3 regions of the Arthrobacter sp. MYb221 genome follow, and region 1 is predicted to be linked to each of the others. Evidence: predicted binding sites of a transcription regulator. Region 1 holds the regulator's gene; each other region holds the start of a gene.
What was found. The regulator LexA, encoded in region 1, represses DNA repair genes until DNA is damaged. The targets are predictions, from matches to a motif close to TCGAACANNTGTTCGA.

Region 2: uvrA (excinuclease ABC subunit UvrA) is a predicted target of LexA. The motif match lies at 1,677-1,692, and genes of this name have one in related genera.
Region 3: CQ015_RS00285 (DUF6504 family protein) is a predicted target of LexA. The motif match lies at 2,755-2,770, and genes of this name have one in related genera.

Annotation. Positions count from the first base shown of each region.
Region 1 covers NZ_PCPW01000020.1:10,725-15,666, forward strand. Annotated here, with positions in the region: gene CQ015_RS17520 (ATP-dependent DNA helicase) at 1-55, shown strand, start outside; gene CQ015_RS17525 (DUF222 domain-containing protein) at 142-1,824, shown strand; gene CQ015_RS17530 (glycoside hydrolase family 76 protein) at 1,913-2,995, shown strand; gene lexA (transcriptional repressor LexA) at 3,058-3,774, opposite strand; gene CQ015_RS17540 (LysM peptidoglycan-binding domain-containing protein) at 4,032-4,385, shown strand; gene CQ015_RS17545 (histidinol-phosphate transaminase) at 4,460-4,942, shown strand, end outside.
Region 2 covers NZ_PCPW01000003.1:91,855-96,796, reverse strand. Annotated here, with positions in the region: gene CQ015_RS04970 (GntR family transcriptional regulator) at 1-311, shown strand, start outside; gene CQ015_RS04965 (SDR family NAD(P)-dependent oxidoreductase) at 478-1,308, opposite strand; gene uvrA (excinuclease ABC subunit UvrA) at 1,706-4,576, shown strand; gene CQ015_RS04955 (HAD hydrolase-like protein) at 4,674-4,942, shown strand, end outside.
Region 3 covers NZ_PCPW01000001.1:50,419-55,360, reverse strand. Annotated here, with positions in the region: gene CQ015_RS00290 (DNA polymerase III subunit alpha) at 1-2,333, opposite strand, end outside; gene CQ015_RS00285 (DUF6504 family protein) at 2,405-2,719, opposite strand; gene CQ015_RS00280 (AraC family transcriptional regulator) at 3,077-4,003, opposite strand; gene CQ015_RS00275 (DUF1772 domain-containing protein) at 4,141-4,584, shown strand; gene CQ015_RS00270 (S-(hydroxymethyl)mycothiol dehydrogenase) at 4,740-4,942, shown strand, end outside.

The DNA of each region.
Region 1 (4,942 bases):
CACCGACAAAAAGGTCATCACCGGCGTGCTGCAGCGCCTGCAACCGGAAAAGTAGCCGGCGCCAAACCGGCCACGCCCGCTTTTCCACACCCTGCGCCCGATCCGCCGGCACCCGCCCGCGGACCGTGCAAGGTGGTGGGTATGGAAGAACTCACCAGCAACCATGCGGCCCTCGGGGCGATGGCCCAGGCCATCACCACCCTCGATGCCGCCTGCGCGCAACTCTCTTCCCAGGAACTGCCCGCCGGCCAGGCAGCCTACTTCGCCTGGCTGGCCGAACGCACGGCGCAGACCCTGTCCCGCCTGCAGATCCACGCGGCCGACGCGGTTCAGCGCAGCGGCAGCCACCAGCTGGATACCGAATCCCTCGATGCCATCGCCGACGCCGGCGCCGCACCCACGGACGAGCAGCTCGCCGCGCTGCACGGCACCTGCTCGCTGGGCCGCAGCAGCTTCAAGGACGCCGCGGACCTGCACTCCGGCTGGCTGGGCATCGCCCACGGCGCGGCTCTCTCCCGGCTCGCGGCCGCCGGCTCGCTGATCGCCAAGGTCACCGAGGCGGGGGAGCGGACCACCCCCGATTGCCCGCAGCTTGCCGCCCACTTCGCGAACCGCAACGTGGATCCGCGCCCGGCGATCGGCGCCGCCCGGGCCATCCGCAACGCCGAAGCGGACCTGCCCGGCCCGCAGGCCCGCGCCCAGCTCGAAGCGCAGGCGGTTAAGCTCATCACCCAGGAACCGGCCAGCGCCGCGAAGCACCTGTCCGGCCTCATCACCGAACAGCTCCAGGCCCAGCGCCCGCCCGAGGCGCTGTTCGCCGAGGCAGGACTCTTCCCTCGTGGCACAAAAGGCGGACTGGTCATCTACCAGCTCAAGGTCTTCCCGCACGATGCCGAACTCATCGAGTCGCTCCGCGCCAAGATCGACAACCCCAACACCATCGCCGGCAACCGTGAACAGCTCAACGAGCTCGTCCACGCCAGCTATCCCAACCACGCCGAGCCCGCCGCATCGGACGAGCCCGCCGCATCGGACGAGCCCGCCCCATCGGACGAGCCCGCCGCATCGGTCGAGCCCGGAACCCCGGTTGCGCCAATGCCACCCACCCCCAAGGAATGGGACGATGCGCCGAGCATGCCCGGTTGGGCCCGCACCCCGGCTGCCGAAGCGACGGAAGCCGAACCACCGAAACCACCCAGCAACCTCGCCCCGCCGCCCGAGCAGCCCTTCGAAGATCTGAGCCCGGCCCTGCGCCACCTGACCGGATTGCTCGCGGTGCTGCGTGCCAATCGCGTTGGCGGCAAAAATCCGGGCGCCGGGCTGATCGCCCCGCAGGTGATCGTGCACCTGAACTACGAGAAAATGCTCGCTGGCGCCGCCAGCTTCGCCAGCACCGAAAATGGCCTGCCGCTGACCGCGGCGGAGGCCCGAACGCTCATGTGCAATGCCGGAATCTACCCGGCGGTGCTGGACGGCAAAGGCCAACCGCTGGATATCGGCCGATCCAAACGGCTCTTTCCGCCGCATATGAAACGCGCCCTGGCCGCCCGCGACCGCGGTTGCCTCTACCCGGGCTGCCGGATGCCGGCCAGCCGCTGCGAGGCGGACCACGTCGATCCATGGGAGGAGGGCGGACAGACCCGCGTGGATCGTGGCGTTCTGCTCTGTCCCATGCATCACCACGCGCGCCATGCCGGGCTTTTCAGCCTCGTGGTGGCCGAGGGCAAACCTCCGGCGGTGCTGCTGCCCAAATTCTTGGACCCCGATCAACAACCGCGACGCAACACCTACTGGTTCTCGGCCGCCGAAGTGCTCGCGGCCTGATCCCGCCCGCTCGATGTGCTCGATGCCGGCGGGCGAAGCGGCTACGCTGGTGCACACAACCGGAGAATTGAGCAGTGGGAGCCGACTCGTGAATGAAGCGCAGCATCAGCCAGGCAACCACGACCCCGAGCACTGGGAGGCCCTGGCCGCGGTGGCAGGCGAGGACCTGCACGCCAGATTCGGCCATCGGCTCATGGGCCTGCCCGGCACCTGGATCGGCTCGCTGCATGCGACGCCTACCGCGCCAGCGCCTGGCAAACGCCCGCGCCCCTGGTCCGAATGGCACTACTGGTGGCAGGCGCACTATCTCGACGCGATCCTCGACGCGGCTTTCCGCGAGCTGCACTCCGGTCACCGGTGCGCGGCCCAGAGGCACTGGCGGCGGGCCAACCAGCTGCTGCGCGGCATCCTGCTGCGCAATTTCGGCCGCTTCCCGAATTACTTCTACGACGACATGGCCTGGTTGCTGCTTGCCAGCCAACGGCTCAATGGGCTGAGCCAGCAGCTCACCGCCCGCCCGGCGCTGCTCGCCACCCTAGCCATGCGTGCACTGGCTCGACAGCTGGTGCGCGGCCAAGACGAGAAGCTCGGCGGCGGGCTCTATTGGTCGCGCAAACGCGACTTCAAGAACACGCCCACCAACGCCCCGGCGGCCCTGTATTTCGCACGCATCGCGGACTTGAGCACCGCCACCGGGCTGCTGGACTGGCTGCGTCGCGAGCTCTACAGAACATCCTCCGGGCTCTACCTCGACGGCATCCGCCTGACCGCCGGCGGCCCGCGCACCGAGGAAGCGATCTACACCTACAATCAGGGCACCGTGCTCGGCGCATTGCTGGCCACCGGGACCGCTGAGCATCTGGCACAAGCCGCCTCGCTGATTCAGGCGATCAACGACCAGCTCGCCACTGCGGCACAGGGCCTGCGCCTGGAATCCGGCGGAGACGGCAATCTGTTCACTGGAATCCTCTGCCGCTACCTGGCGCTCGCCGCGAACGACGAACGTCTGCCCGCTGAGACCCGCCGCACCGCCGCGCGATTGGTCCGCGACACGGCGAGCCAGATCGCGGACCGGGTCGAGACGCAGCTTTCGGCGGCCACCCAACGCTGGACGATCCTCCAGGCGGCCGGGCGCGTGAGCCTGCCGCCGAGCCACCTCAGCGCAAAATAAAAGCCATCCGGTCTCACCGACAAGGGGTGAGGCCGAATGGCTCGTTGGAATAAACTTGCCTGCTACAGCGAGCGCATCACCGACACGACGCGTCCCATCACCGTGGCCGCGTCGCCGAGAATCGGCTCATAACGCGAATTCTGTGGCAACAACCAGGTGTGGCCGTCACGCTGACGGAAGGTCTTCACCGTGGCTTCCTCGTCAAGCAATGCGGCCACAATATCGCCGTTCTCCGCGGTCTGCTGGCGACGGACGACCACCCAGTCGCCATCGCAAATAGCCGCATCCACCATCGAATCGCCCGATACCTTGAGCATGAACAGCTCGCCGTGGCCAACCAGCTGGCGGGGTAGGGAAAAGACGTCTTCGACGGTTTGCTCCGCCAAAATTGGTCCACCGGCGGCGATGCGTCCGACCAAGGGAACCATTGTGGTGTCTGCCGAGGAGCTCAGCTCAATGACCTTCGTGTCCTCAGCGGGTTCCGGCGCGCTCAGCGGCTCGCTGCTTCCCTCGCCGTCCTCTGCAAGCTGCAGCGGAAGCAGAATCTCCATCGCTCGTGGACGCCGCGGGTCGCGACGAATGTACCCAAGCTTTTCGAGCTGACCGAGTTGGTGAGTCACGCTCGAAAGGCTTTTGAGCCCGACCGAGTCGCCAATCTCACGCATCGACGGCGGGTAGCCATTCTTGCCGATCGCACGCTGGATGGTTTCGAGGATCTTTTTCTGACGTATCGTCAGCGAACGGGCGTTCGACCGGGGAGTGCGCTGTGATGCTGACATGTATTTTTGCCTTCCCTTGCATTCGGTCCTCAGTTCGAAGCTACAAACTGTCGGTGCCCAATGTTGTGATGTATTCATTGATCGACTACTTCGAAATCTTAGTTGATCGCAGGGCTTCTTTCAAAGATTTGTTCGAAAACATCTGGACAAGTTCGATCTGGCTCTGTTAGAAAAGATGTACTAGTATCGAACAGGTGTTCGAAGATTGTATTCGAATATTGGTTCGCATCACCCGTAATCGTTGAGGAGAAAAAGTCGTGGCAACTCTGGCACTTCACCCACAGCAGAGCAAGACACCAATGAGGATCCGCATCAATCGTCGCGGTTGGGCAGTACTGGTAGGCATACCGGTCTTCCTGCTCACGATCGCCGCGGCGTTCATGGTCACCATGTTCACCAGCAGCGCCCAAGCGTCCACGGACCTTCCCACCGGCCCGGCGACGGTGGAGGTCACCGTGATTCCCGGTGACACCCTATGGGGGCTGGCCAGCGAGTACGCCGTGGGCTACGAAGTCAACGCGGCGATGAGCCACATTGAGGAATTGAACTCCATCGATGCCGGTGTGTTGTACGCCGGGGACACTTTGGATATCCCGGTACTCTCGAACTAGGTGCCAGCTCACTATTGTTACCTGTTCTTGTCGTGGATTCACCGGCGAGAGTGCCTCAGCATTAGAATTAATGCGTGAATGACCGTAGTGAACTTCTGAGTCAGCTGCCCTTGCGTGAGAATCTCCGCGGGCTATCCCCATATGGAGCGCCACAAATTGACGTCCCCATTCAGCTGAACGTCAACGAGAACACCCATCCATTGCCAGCGACCGTTATCGATGCCATCGCTCAGGAAGTAGCCAAAGCGGCTGCCAGCCTAAATCGTTACCCGGATCGTGAATTTACCGAATTGCGCGAGCTGCTCGCCGACTACCTTGGTCACGGGCTGACCTCCGACAACATCTGGGCCGCAAACGGCTCCAACGAAATTCTCCAGCAGATCCTGCAGGCCTTCGGCGGCCCGGGGCGCAGCCTGCTTAGTTTCGTCCCCACCTACTCGATGTACCCGCTGCTCGCCAGTGGCACCGATACCGAATTCATTGCCGGAAACCGCGCCGAAGATTTCACCCTCTCGGCCGAATCCGCCTCCGCGCAGGTGCGCGAACACCGCCCAAAC
Region 2 (4,942 bases), on a different contig from region 1:
AGCAAATCCTTGCAAGTATTGCCGGTGGTGATTTGGCACCCGGAACCAAGCTTCCCTCGGTGCGGGCGCTCGCCGGTGACCTGGATCTTGCGGTGAACACGGTGGCGAAGGTCTATAAGGAGCTGGAAGCCCAAGGCGCGGTCGTGACCCGCGGGCGACACGGAACCATCGTGCAAGCAGCCGAGGATCGTGCCCAGCAAGAAGTCGGCGACGCCGCAGCCGATCTGGCACGCGTAGCCCAGACCTGGTCGGTAGATGAAGAAACCGCGGTTAAGTATTTGCGCGCCGCGTTCAGCTCGCTGCCGCGTTAATCAGTGGCCTTCGGGCCGTGGGGCACCGGGCTGTGCGAGGCGAGCTAACCCGAAACGCGATTTGAGTGTCCCTAAAGGTCGGTTCATGCAGCTTGGGCCCAAACCGCACTGCACCAGAACCAGCGGCAGATTCTGCGGCACGCTCAGGTAACTCGGGGAAATCCTGTCAGTTAGCGGTTCGGAGCAGTGAAGCCGATTTCTTCCAGAGCTGTTCTGCGAACTTCGGGTTGTGCATTTCGGCACTTACCCTTGTCGCTATCCTGCGGGATTCATAGTAGGAACCCGGCAGGAAAGACGTTCCAGGAGTCCCTTCCGCGAGCCAAACAAGCTGATCTGACCCTTTTTCGGGAGTGACGGTAAAAAGACGTTTGAGCGGGCCGTGGTAAATGCGCCGCATGAAATGTGTGGTTTCGCTGGCGAAGCTGCTGGCGACGATACCCGGATGGAAAGCAACGGCGGTGATGCCTCGTGGTCCGAACCGGTGCTGCAATTCCTGAGTGAAGAGGATATTAGCGAGTTTCGCGTTGCCATAGGCTTTCTGCGGGGCGTAGCCCTCGGTATTCTGCAGGTCTTCGATATCCAGCCGCCCGAAGATCCGGGCGGCCTTGCTGGCTGTCTGGATAATCGTTGCCTTGCCGGCAAGCAGCGCTGGCATGAGCAAGCTGGTGAGCAGGAACGGAGCAAGGTGGTTGACCTGGAAAGTAATTTCATGCCCATCAACGGTCTGGGTTCGCTCACCCATGATGCCGCCTGCATTATTCGCGAGCACGTTGATTACGGGGTACGCCTCCAGCAGATCATCTGCCAGCTTTCTAACTTGGGTCAGCTCAGCGAAGTCCGCAACATAATAAGGAACAGACAGCTCTGTCGCGATGCTTTTGGTTTTGCTCTCCGAGCGCCCCACGATGACGACGCGATGGCCACGGCCAACCAGCGTGCGCGCGGCGGCCGCACCGATGCCGTCGCTGCCGCCGGTGATGATAATGGTTTTGCTCATGGTGAATTCATTTCCTCAATGCCGGCGCGGGAGCTCAGCCTCCCATTCTCGGAGCGAACTGGTAAGTCATCCTAGCGGACGCCGGTGGCAGTATTTAGTTGAAGGCCAAGGGTTCCGGGGCCGGGTTGGAGTACCACGCCGGGAGGCGCCGGCCACATGGCTCGTCGGGAAACTTTTGTGGGGAACATGCGAAGAAAATGCGCCCTGCCGGCGCTGTCGCCTACTTGTCGGCTAGTCATCGTGTTCTGCCTGTGCGATCCGATTGAGCCTCGAAACGGCCGCCGACCAGCAAATCTTCAGGGCTGGAAATGCCCGGGATATCGCCCTGCGCGAAAGTAACGCGCATTTGTGCCAAGCACCACGTTTATTCGAAGTAGTTTTCGATTAGTATTACTTCGTGGCTATTACTGCAGAAAGCAAAAAACTGGATTTGTCCCGTCTGATCGTCAAGGGTGCGCGCGAGCACAACCTGAAGAACGTAGACGTGGATCTTCCGCGCGACGCGATGATCGTCTTTACCGGCTTGTCCGGATCGGGCAAGTCATCGCTGGCCTTCGACACGATTTTCGCCGAGGGGCAGCGCCGCTATGTCGAATCCCTGTCCGCCTATGCGCGCATGTTCCTGGGCCAGGTCGACAAGCCGGATGTGGACTTCATCGAAGGGCTTTCCCCGGCCGTGTCGATCGACCAGAAGTCCACGAGCCGCAACCCGCGGTCCACCGTGGGCACCATCACCGAGGTGTATGACTACATGCGCCTGCTCTGGGCCCGCGTAGGACGCCCGCACTGCCCCGAATGCGGGGAACCCATTTCGAAGCAGTCGCCGCAGCAGATCGTCGACCAGCTGCTGGAGATGCCGGAGAAGACCCGCTTCCAGGTGCTTGCCCCGGTGGTGCGCGCCCGTAAGGGCGAGTTCGTGGACCTGTTCGCCGAACTCTCCTCCAAGGGATTCTCCCGTGCCCGGGTCGACGGCAAGACCATTCAGCTGACCGAGCCGCCCAAGCTGGCCAAGCAGGTCAAGCACACCATCGAGGTGGTCGTTGACCGCCTCGCCATTAACGACACGGTGCACCAGCGGCTGACCGACTCGGTGGAAACCGCACTGAACCTGGCCGAGGGCCGCGTGCTGGTGGACTTCGTGGATCTGGAAGAGGACGACCCGAAGCGCGTCCGCGCGTTCTCCGAGAACCTCGCCTGCCCGAACGAGCACCCGCTGGCCATCGATGAGATCGAACCCCGAACCTTCTCCTTCAATAACCCCTTCGGCGCCTGTTCGGCCTGCAGCGGCATCGGCACCAAGCTCGAAGTCGATGAGCACCTGATCGTCCCGGATGCCGAGGTCAAACTGGCCGACGGGGCCATCGCGCCGTGGTCCTTGGGCAAGGCGACCACCGAATACTGGAACCGGTTGATCGAGGGGCTCGGCAAGGAGCTGGGCTTCAGCATGGACACCGCCTGGAAGGACCTGCCGGCACCGGCGCGCCAGGCGATCCTGAACGGCAAGGACCACAAGGTCGTGGTGCAGTACAAGAACCGTTTCGGCCGGGAGCGCAAGTACTCCACCGGGTTCGAAGGCGTCATCTCCTACGTGCACCGCAAGCATGAGGAAACCGAATCGGATCACGCGCGCGATCGCTACGAGCAGTACATGCGCCAGATTCCGTGCCCTACCTGCGGCGGCGCCCGGCTGAACCCGGCCTCGCTGTCGGTGCTGATCGGCGGCAAGTCGATCGCGGCGGTGGCGGCCATGGATTTGCGCGCGGCGGCCGAATTCCTCACCACCTTGGAGCTGAGCGACCGCGAGGCGCAGATCGCCACCCAGGTGCTGAAGGAAATTGGCGCGCGCATGAAGTTCCTGCTGGACGTGGGCCTGGAATACCTGACCCTGGAACGCGCCGCGGGCACCCTGTCCGGTGGCGAGGCGCAGCGCATCCGCCTGGCCACGCAGATCGGTTCCGGCCTGGTCGGCGTGCTCTACGTGCTGGACGAGCCCTCCATCGGCCTGCATCAGCGCGACAACCGCCGGCTGATCGAAACCCTGCTGCATCTGCGTTCGCTGGGCAATACGCTGATCGTCGTCGAACACGATGAGGACACCATCGCCGAGGCGGATTGGATCGTGGATATCGGTCCGGGTGCCGGGGAGCACGGCGGCGAGGTAGTCCATTCCGGCTCGCTGGAGGGGCTGAAGGAGAACACCCGCTCGCTGACCGGCGACTACCTCTCCGGACGCAAGCAGATCGAGCTGCCGAAAAAGCGCCGCAAGGCCGACAAGAAGCGCATGCTCAAGCTGGTGGGCGCGAAGGAAAACAACCTGCGGGACGTCACCGTGGAGTTCCCGCTGGGCGTGCTGACCGCGATTACCGGTGTCTCGGGTTCGGGCAAGTCGACGCTGGTCAACGACATCCTGTACAAGGTGCTGGCCAATAAGCTCAACGGCGCCAAGCAGGTTCCCGGACGCCACACCCGGGTGCTGGGCCTGGAGCACCTGGACAAGGTCGTGCACGTGGACCAGTCGCCCATCGGGCGCACCCCGCGGTCGAACCCTGCCACCTACACCGGGGTCTTCGACAACATCCGCAAGCTCTTTGCAGAGACCAATGAGGCGAAGCTGCGCGGCTACCAGCCGGGCCGATTCTCCTTCAACGTCAAGGGCGGGCGCTGCGAGTCCTGCTCGGGTGACGGCACGCTGAAGATCGAAATGAACTTCCTGCCGGATGTCTACGTGCCGTGCGAGGTCTGCCAGGGCCAGCGCTACAACCGCGAAACCCTGCAGGTGCTCTACAAGGGCAAGAACATCTCGGACGTGCTGAATATGCCGATCTCCGAGGGCGCCGAGTTCTTCGCCGCGTTCACCCCGATCGCCCGCCACCTGAAGACCCTGGTCGATGTGGGACTGGGCTATGTGCGCCTGGGGCAGCCGGCCACCACGCTTTCCGGCGGCGAGGCGCAGCGTGTGAAGCTCGCCGCGGAATTGCAGAAGCGTTCAAACGGCCGCTCCATCTACGTGCTCGACGAACCGACCACCGGTCTGCACTTCGAAGACATCCGTAAGCTGCTGCTGGTTCTGCAAGGACTGGTGGACAAGGGAAACACCGTGTTGACCATCGAGCACAACTTGGACGTCATCAAGTCGGCCGACTGGGTGATCGATCTGGGGCCGGAAGGCGGCTCGGGCGGCGGAACGATTTTGGCCACCGGAAGCCCGGAATCCGTGGCGAAGGTCGACGAATCGCACACCGGAAAGTACCTGGCCGAAATTCTCTAAAACCTCAAATCCCGAGCGAGGCGGACCCGCTGAATATGCGTTTTCAGTTATGGATTCCTAACGTGAGTCCGCTTCATGGGATGATGTCTAAGTGAATATGTCGGTAACAAGCGTGCTCTTTGATCTGGACGGGACTCTCGTGGACCCCGCAGGTTCCATTACTTCCGGAATTCGTCATGCCCTCGTGGCGCATGATGTCGCCGATCCCGGAGAGGAAGCCGTCGAGGCGTTGGTGGGTCCACCGCTGCAAATCGGTCTGCGCACCCTGGACGGTGTCACCGACGAGAATATCGATCAGATCATCGCCGCATACCGTGCCAGGTACGCGGCGGTGGGCATGGCCGCCTCGCGGGTTTACCCGGGACT
Region 3 (4,942 bases), on a different contig from region 1:
CCGTGGGCCTTGCAGAAGCCGAAGGAGCCGAAGCCGGCGAGCACCTTCCAGACCTTGTCGATGATCTCCGGAGCGTAGCCCTTTCGCGCAGCGCTGGTGCGGAAGAATTTTTCGACCGCGGGTTCCTGGGCCGGGTTGCCCAGATGCCGCCGGTAGACATCTGCCATCCCCAGGGTGCAGCCGGTCATCACGTGGAGCATGCGCAGCACCTGTTCGTGGAAGACGGTGACCCCATGGGTTTCGGCGAGCGCGGGCTTCAGATCCGGGTGCAGGAACTGCTCGGGAGCGAAGCCGTGGCGGTGCTCCAGGTAGGGCTTGACCATATTCGATTGCATGGGTCCGGGGCGGAAGAGCGAGATGTCGATGATGAGGTCGTTGAATTCGGTGGGGGCGAGCTTGCCGATCAGTTCGCGTTGGCCCGGGGATTCGATTTGGAAGCAGCCCAGGGTGTGGGTGGAGCGGATCAGCTCATAGGTGATCGGGTCATCCAGCGGAACGCGGGCGAAGTCGATCTGCCCGTCCGCTTCGATGTACTCCGGCTGCCGGTGTCCCCCGGCGCGGGCGACCGACTGCCGGGAGGGATGCAGGCGCTTGATCTCCGCTAGCGTGTAGGCGATGGCCGATTGCATGCGCACCCCGAGCACGTCGAGCTTGATCAGCCCCATCAGGTCCATGTCGTGCTTGTCGTACTGGCTCATGGGCAGCCCCATCCCGGAGGGTTGCACCGGGGTGCGGTCCAGCAGGCTCGCGTCGGAGAGGATCACCCCGCAGGGGTGCATGGAGATATGCCGCGGCAGCCGGTCCAGGCGTTCGGTCGCGTCGATGAGGATGTCCAGTTGCCCGTCGGAGGTGATGCGCTTGGCCAAGGGGGCGAGTTCCGGCTTTTCCTCCAGCGCCTCGCGGAAGGAGGAGGCGGAGAAGCGCCAGAGCTGCTTGGCGATCTCGTCGACCTGTTCCTGCTCCAGGCCGAGGGCGGCTCCGGCGTCGCGGACGGCGCCGCGTGCCCGGTAGGCGTTTTGCATGCTCATCAGGCTCACGCGCTCCTCCCCATAGGTGTCGAAGATCTTGTGGTAGATCTCGTGGCGGCGCGCGGATTCCACGTCGATGTCGATATCCGGCAAGGTGGTGCGGGTATCGGAGAGGAAGCGTTCGAAGACCAGGTCGTGCTGCAGCGGGTTGACCTGGCTGATCCCCAGCAGGTAGTTGACCAGGGAGGAGGCGCCGGAGCCGCGGGCAGCCACCCGCACGCCCATGCCGGTGATCAGGTTGACGGTTTCGGCGACGGTGAGGAAGTAGCCGGCGAAGTCCAGCCTTTCGATCACCCCCAGCTCCAGGGCCAGCTGCTTTTCGATCTCGCTGCACTTGGTGTTCGGCAGCAGACGCGGCGCGGCGGCGAAAACTCGTTCGGTCAGTTCCTGCTGGGCCGGACGGTGCAAGCCGATGATTGTCGCTTCGGGGATCACCGGCCGCTTCCAGCCAAGATCCGTATACGCATCCAGCGCCGCCCAGTCGGCGAGCTGCTCGGTATTGCGCAGGAGCTTGTAGGCCCAGGCGCGTTCGGTCACCCGGGAGAGGTCCTGGGCCAGCTGGTGCATCTGGGCCGGGGCTTTCAGCCACCCCTGCCCGGTGGGCTGCAGCTCTTCCAAGGCGCTGAGCCTGCCAAGCACCCGGGCCGAGTCGAGGATGTCGGCGGTGACCGCCCCGTCGGCGTCGGCATAGCGCACCGCGTTGCTGAGCACCGGGGCGACGCCGAGCTCCGCGGCGAAGCGCAGCAGCTTGCTGGCGAAGCCCAGGCTGTAGCGCTTACCGGGAGCGGAGAGGTGGGTGGTGATTTCTGCGCGCAGCTGCCCGCCGGCCAGCTTCTTCCAGTGGGCCATCAGCGCGCGGGCCTGGGAGTACTTGCCGCGCTCGATGGCCCGCGACACGTCGGATTCGGCACCGAGCAGCAGCACCAGTTGCCCGCCGGCCAGCCGCTGCGCCAGGTCGGCTTGGCTCAGCCCGATGATTCCGCGCGGGTTCTGGTGCGCCGCGGAGACCGCGCGGCACAGCGCGGCGTACCCGCGTCCTTGGGTGTTTCCGCGGGCGAGCAGGATGATGCGTCCGGCGGGTTGTCCCTGGCCGTCAAGCACCGCGAGGTTCACTCCGAGGATCGGGCGCAGCCCCTCAGTGAGGCAGGCTCCGACATGCTTGACCGCGCCGAAGAGCCCGTCTCGGTCGGTGAGCGCCAGCGCCTCGGCTCCCTGCGCGCGGGCGGCGGCCGCCAGCTGGGGCGGGCTGGAGACGCCATAGTGCGCGCTATAGGAGGAGGTGACGTTCAGGTGGGTGAAGCTCATGGGCGGATCCTTCGAAACAGCGTAGGAATACCATTAGAACAAAGTTTCGAAAGATGTGCATTTATGCCCGGTCAGGCGCTGATTGGCAACTCCTGATTCACCCTGATCAGCCGCCAGCGCGTGGATTGCGGGTCGAAGCTGACGTCGATGCTCCGCGTGGGGCCGCGGCCCGCCGCTTGGGTGATCTCCAGCCGCCAGATCTCGTAATCCGCTAGTCCGGCGCCGATTCCGCGGGGTATGCGCAGGTTTTCGTCCCACCATTTGCGGCGTTCGAACCACCGTTGCGGCTCGGCGACCAGCCGATACTCGCACCCCTGCCAGGAAACCCGCAACGGCACACCGCTTGGGGCGCAGGAAACCTGGATCGACTCGGTAAAAATGCCCACGTGCAACTCCTTCAACCCTACTAACTCAATCTTATTCGAATACGTATTCGAACAACAGTTACGCTAGTCAGCTCGACGGACAGTTTAGCGCCGGGCAAGTAATCACAGCCCCGTCCATGCCTAGGGCTCTGGCGCTACGCGGGTCCGCGCCCTGAAGCACGCAAATCAAGGGCAAGGAAAGCTCTGAGACGAAGTTGGCTACCGGACCGAACCCATTTGCGGCCGCTGGCCTATTACCTAAAAATGAGACCCGGCCGACCGGGATGGAACTCCACGTTCGTTGGCCCGTGGCTCACGCCGCCAAGTGGCGTACCTTGACGTTGCACAGCGTGAGGAACGGTTGAGCCGGCGGAGGGTTCAACCGTTCCTTCGGAGCATCCGAATTTCAGAGGGACTTGCCGAATAGACTCGACGAATGGCAGCGCTCAGGGCAAAAGCGGAGGAATAGCCGACCTCACCGGCTATCTGCCCCAATGGAGAATTGGTGTTCTGCAGGGCATCCCAGGCCAGCGCCAGACGCAACCGGGTGAGGTATCCAACCGGTGGCATTCCCATGGCTTCATGAAACGCCGCAGAAAAGGCCGAACGGGACATGGCAGCGATCCCGGCGAGCAGTGCCACACTCCAGGGCTCCGCCGGAGCGGACCACATTGCCCCCACCGCGGCTGAAATCCCCGGTTTTGCACCTGGGACCATGCCGGCCCCCGGCATTTGCTGCAGCACTTGGAGCGCGAGGATATCCAAAAGCCGATCCAAGACCAACGGCTGCACAGGTCCTTGCCGCTCGGCTTCAAGGTGCAGCAGCTCAACCCAATTCCAGAGCGCTGCATCATCTATCAGGCGTAGCGCTCGCCCCTCGCAGATCAGGTCGGTAATCGCACTGGTTGTGGTGAAGGTGCAGACCAGCAATTGGTCCGCCCCGTCGCGGGCGTTACCCCACGAGCGGACGCCGTGGCGCAGCGTCTCAGTGACCGGCTGCGCCGCAGGGCCGAGGCATTGCTGGCCTGGTCCAATGAGGTATGTTTCAACGGCGGCGGCACGCGGCTGCGTGCTGTCCGCAAGCACCCGATAAGGCGCCGTCCCGTGAATGACCACTAGGTTTCCCGGTTCAGCTTGGATCGTTGCTTCGCCTCGCTGCACCGCGCAAGATCCGGTACGCACCGCCAGGATTGTCAACGCGCAGCGATCTTGGACTTCGACTTGCCAGTTCCCTGCCATGCTCATGCGCAGGATGAAGCCGTCACGGGCACGCGGCCCCGCAGGAAAGGGATGTTGAGCGGTCACTCCCTCAGATTGGACGATGACGCATGTTTTGTCGAGTTTCAAACATTCTGCATCTGCGATCCGTGCGCTTGAATGAGTACCATGCACAGGAAAACGGCTCCCTTCTCAGCTCTCACACCCCGGCCAGGGGCGGTGGCATGATCCCCGAATGGCTAGCGGCCACATTGCTCATAACAACTATTACCAGCTCCGGGATTGTTGCAGGTTTTTATGCCGCCTTCGCGCTGACGGTCCTCCCGGCCTTGGCCTCGGTCCAGGATTCGGCAGCCGGAGACTTCATGATCTCGGTGAACCAGCACGCCGAACGGCCCGCGTTTCTCAGCTTATTTTTCCTTAGCCTCGTCGGCAGTCTCGGCTACACCGCATACGCCTTAGCGCAAGGCCTCCTGGTCCCTGCACTGGGCTCGGCACTGGTGCTGTCCGGCGCCCTGCTCACCATCTTCCTCAGTGTTCCCTTGAACCGTGCCCTGCAGCGCGCAACGCTACCGTGGGCGCGCTATCGGCCCCGCTGGCACCGGGTTAATGTGCTGCGTGCAGCAGGCTCCGCGGCCGGGTCACTTCTGCTCCTCATTACGGCCTGATCCGCCGCATGGCCATGGCCGAGCGCAGCGCGGTCGGTGCCCCCGACTACGCCGCGCGCGAAACTTCTCACGTCACTGTGTCCCGAATACTCGATTAGCTTGGAGCACACCGATAGCATCAAGACACACGAACAATTAAACTCAGGAGCAAATCCATGCCGCATAAGGTCAAAGCCGTTATTTCCCGCGCCAAAGACGCCCCGGTAGAGGTCGTCGATATCATCGTTCCGGACCCGGGACCCGGAGAGGTCATCGTCGATGTACTGACCGCCGGCGTCTGCCACACCGATCTGCACTACAAGCTCGGCGGCATCGGCAACGACTACCCGTACCTGCTGGGCCACGAGTCCACCGCGGT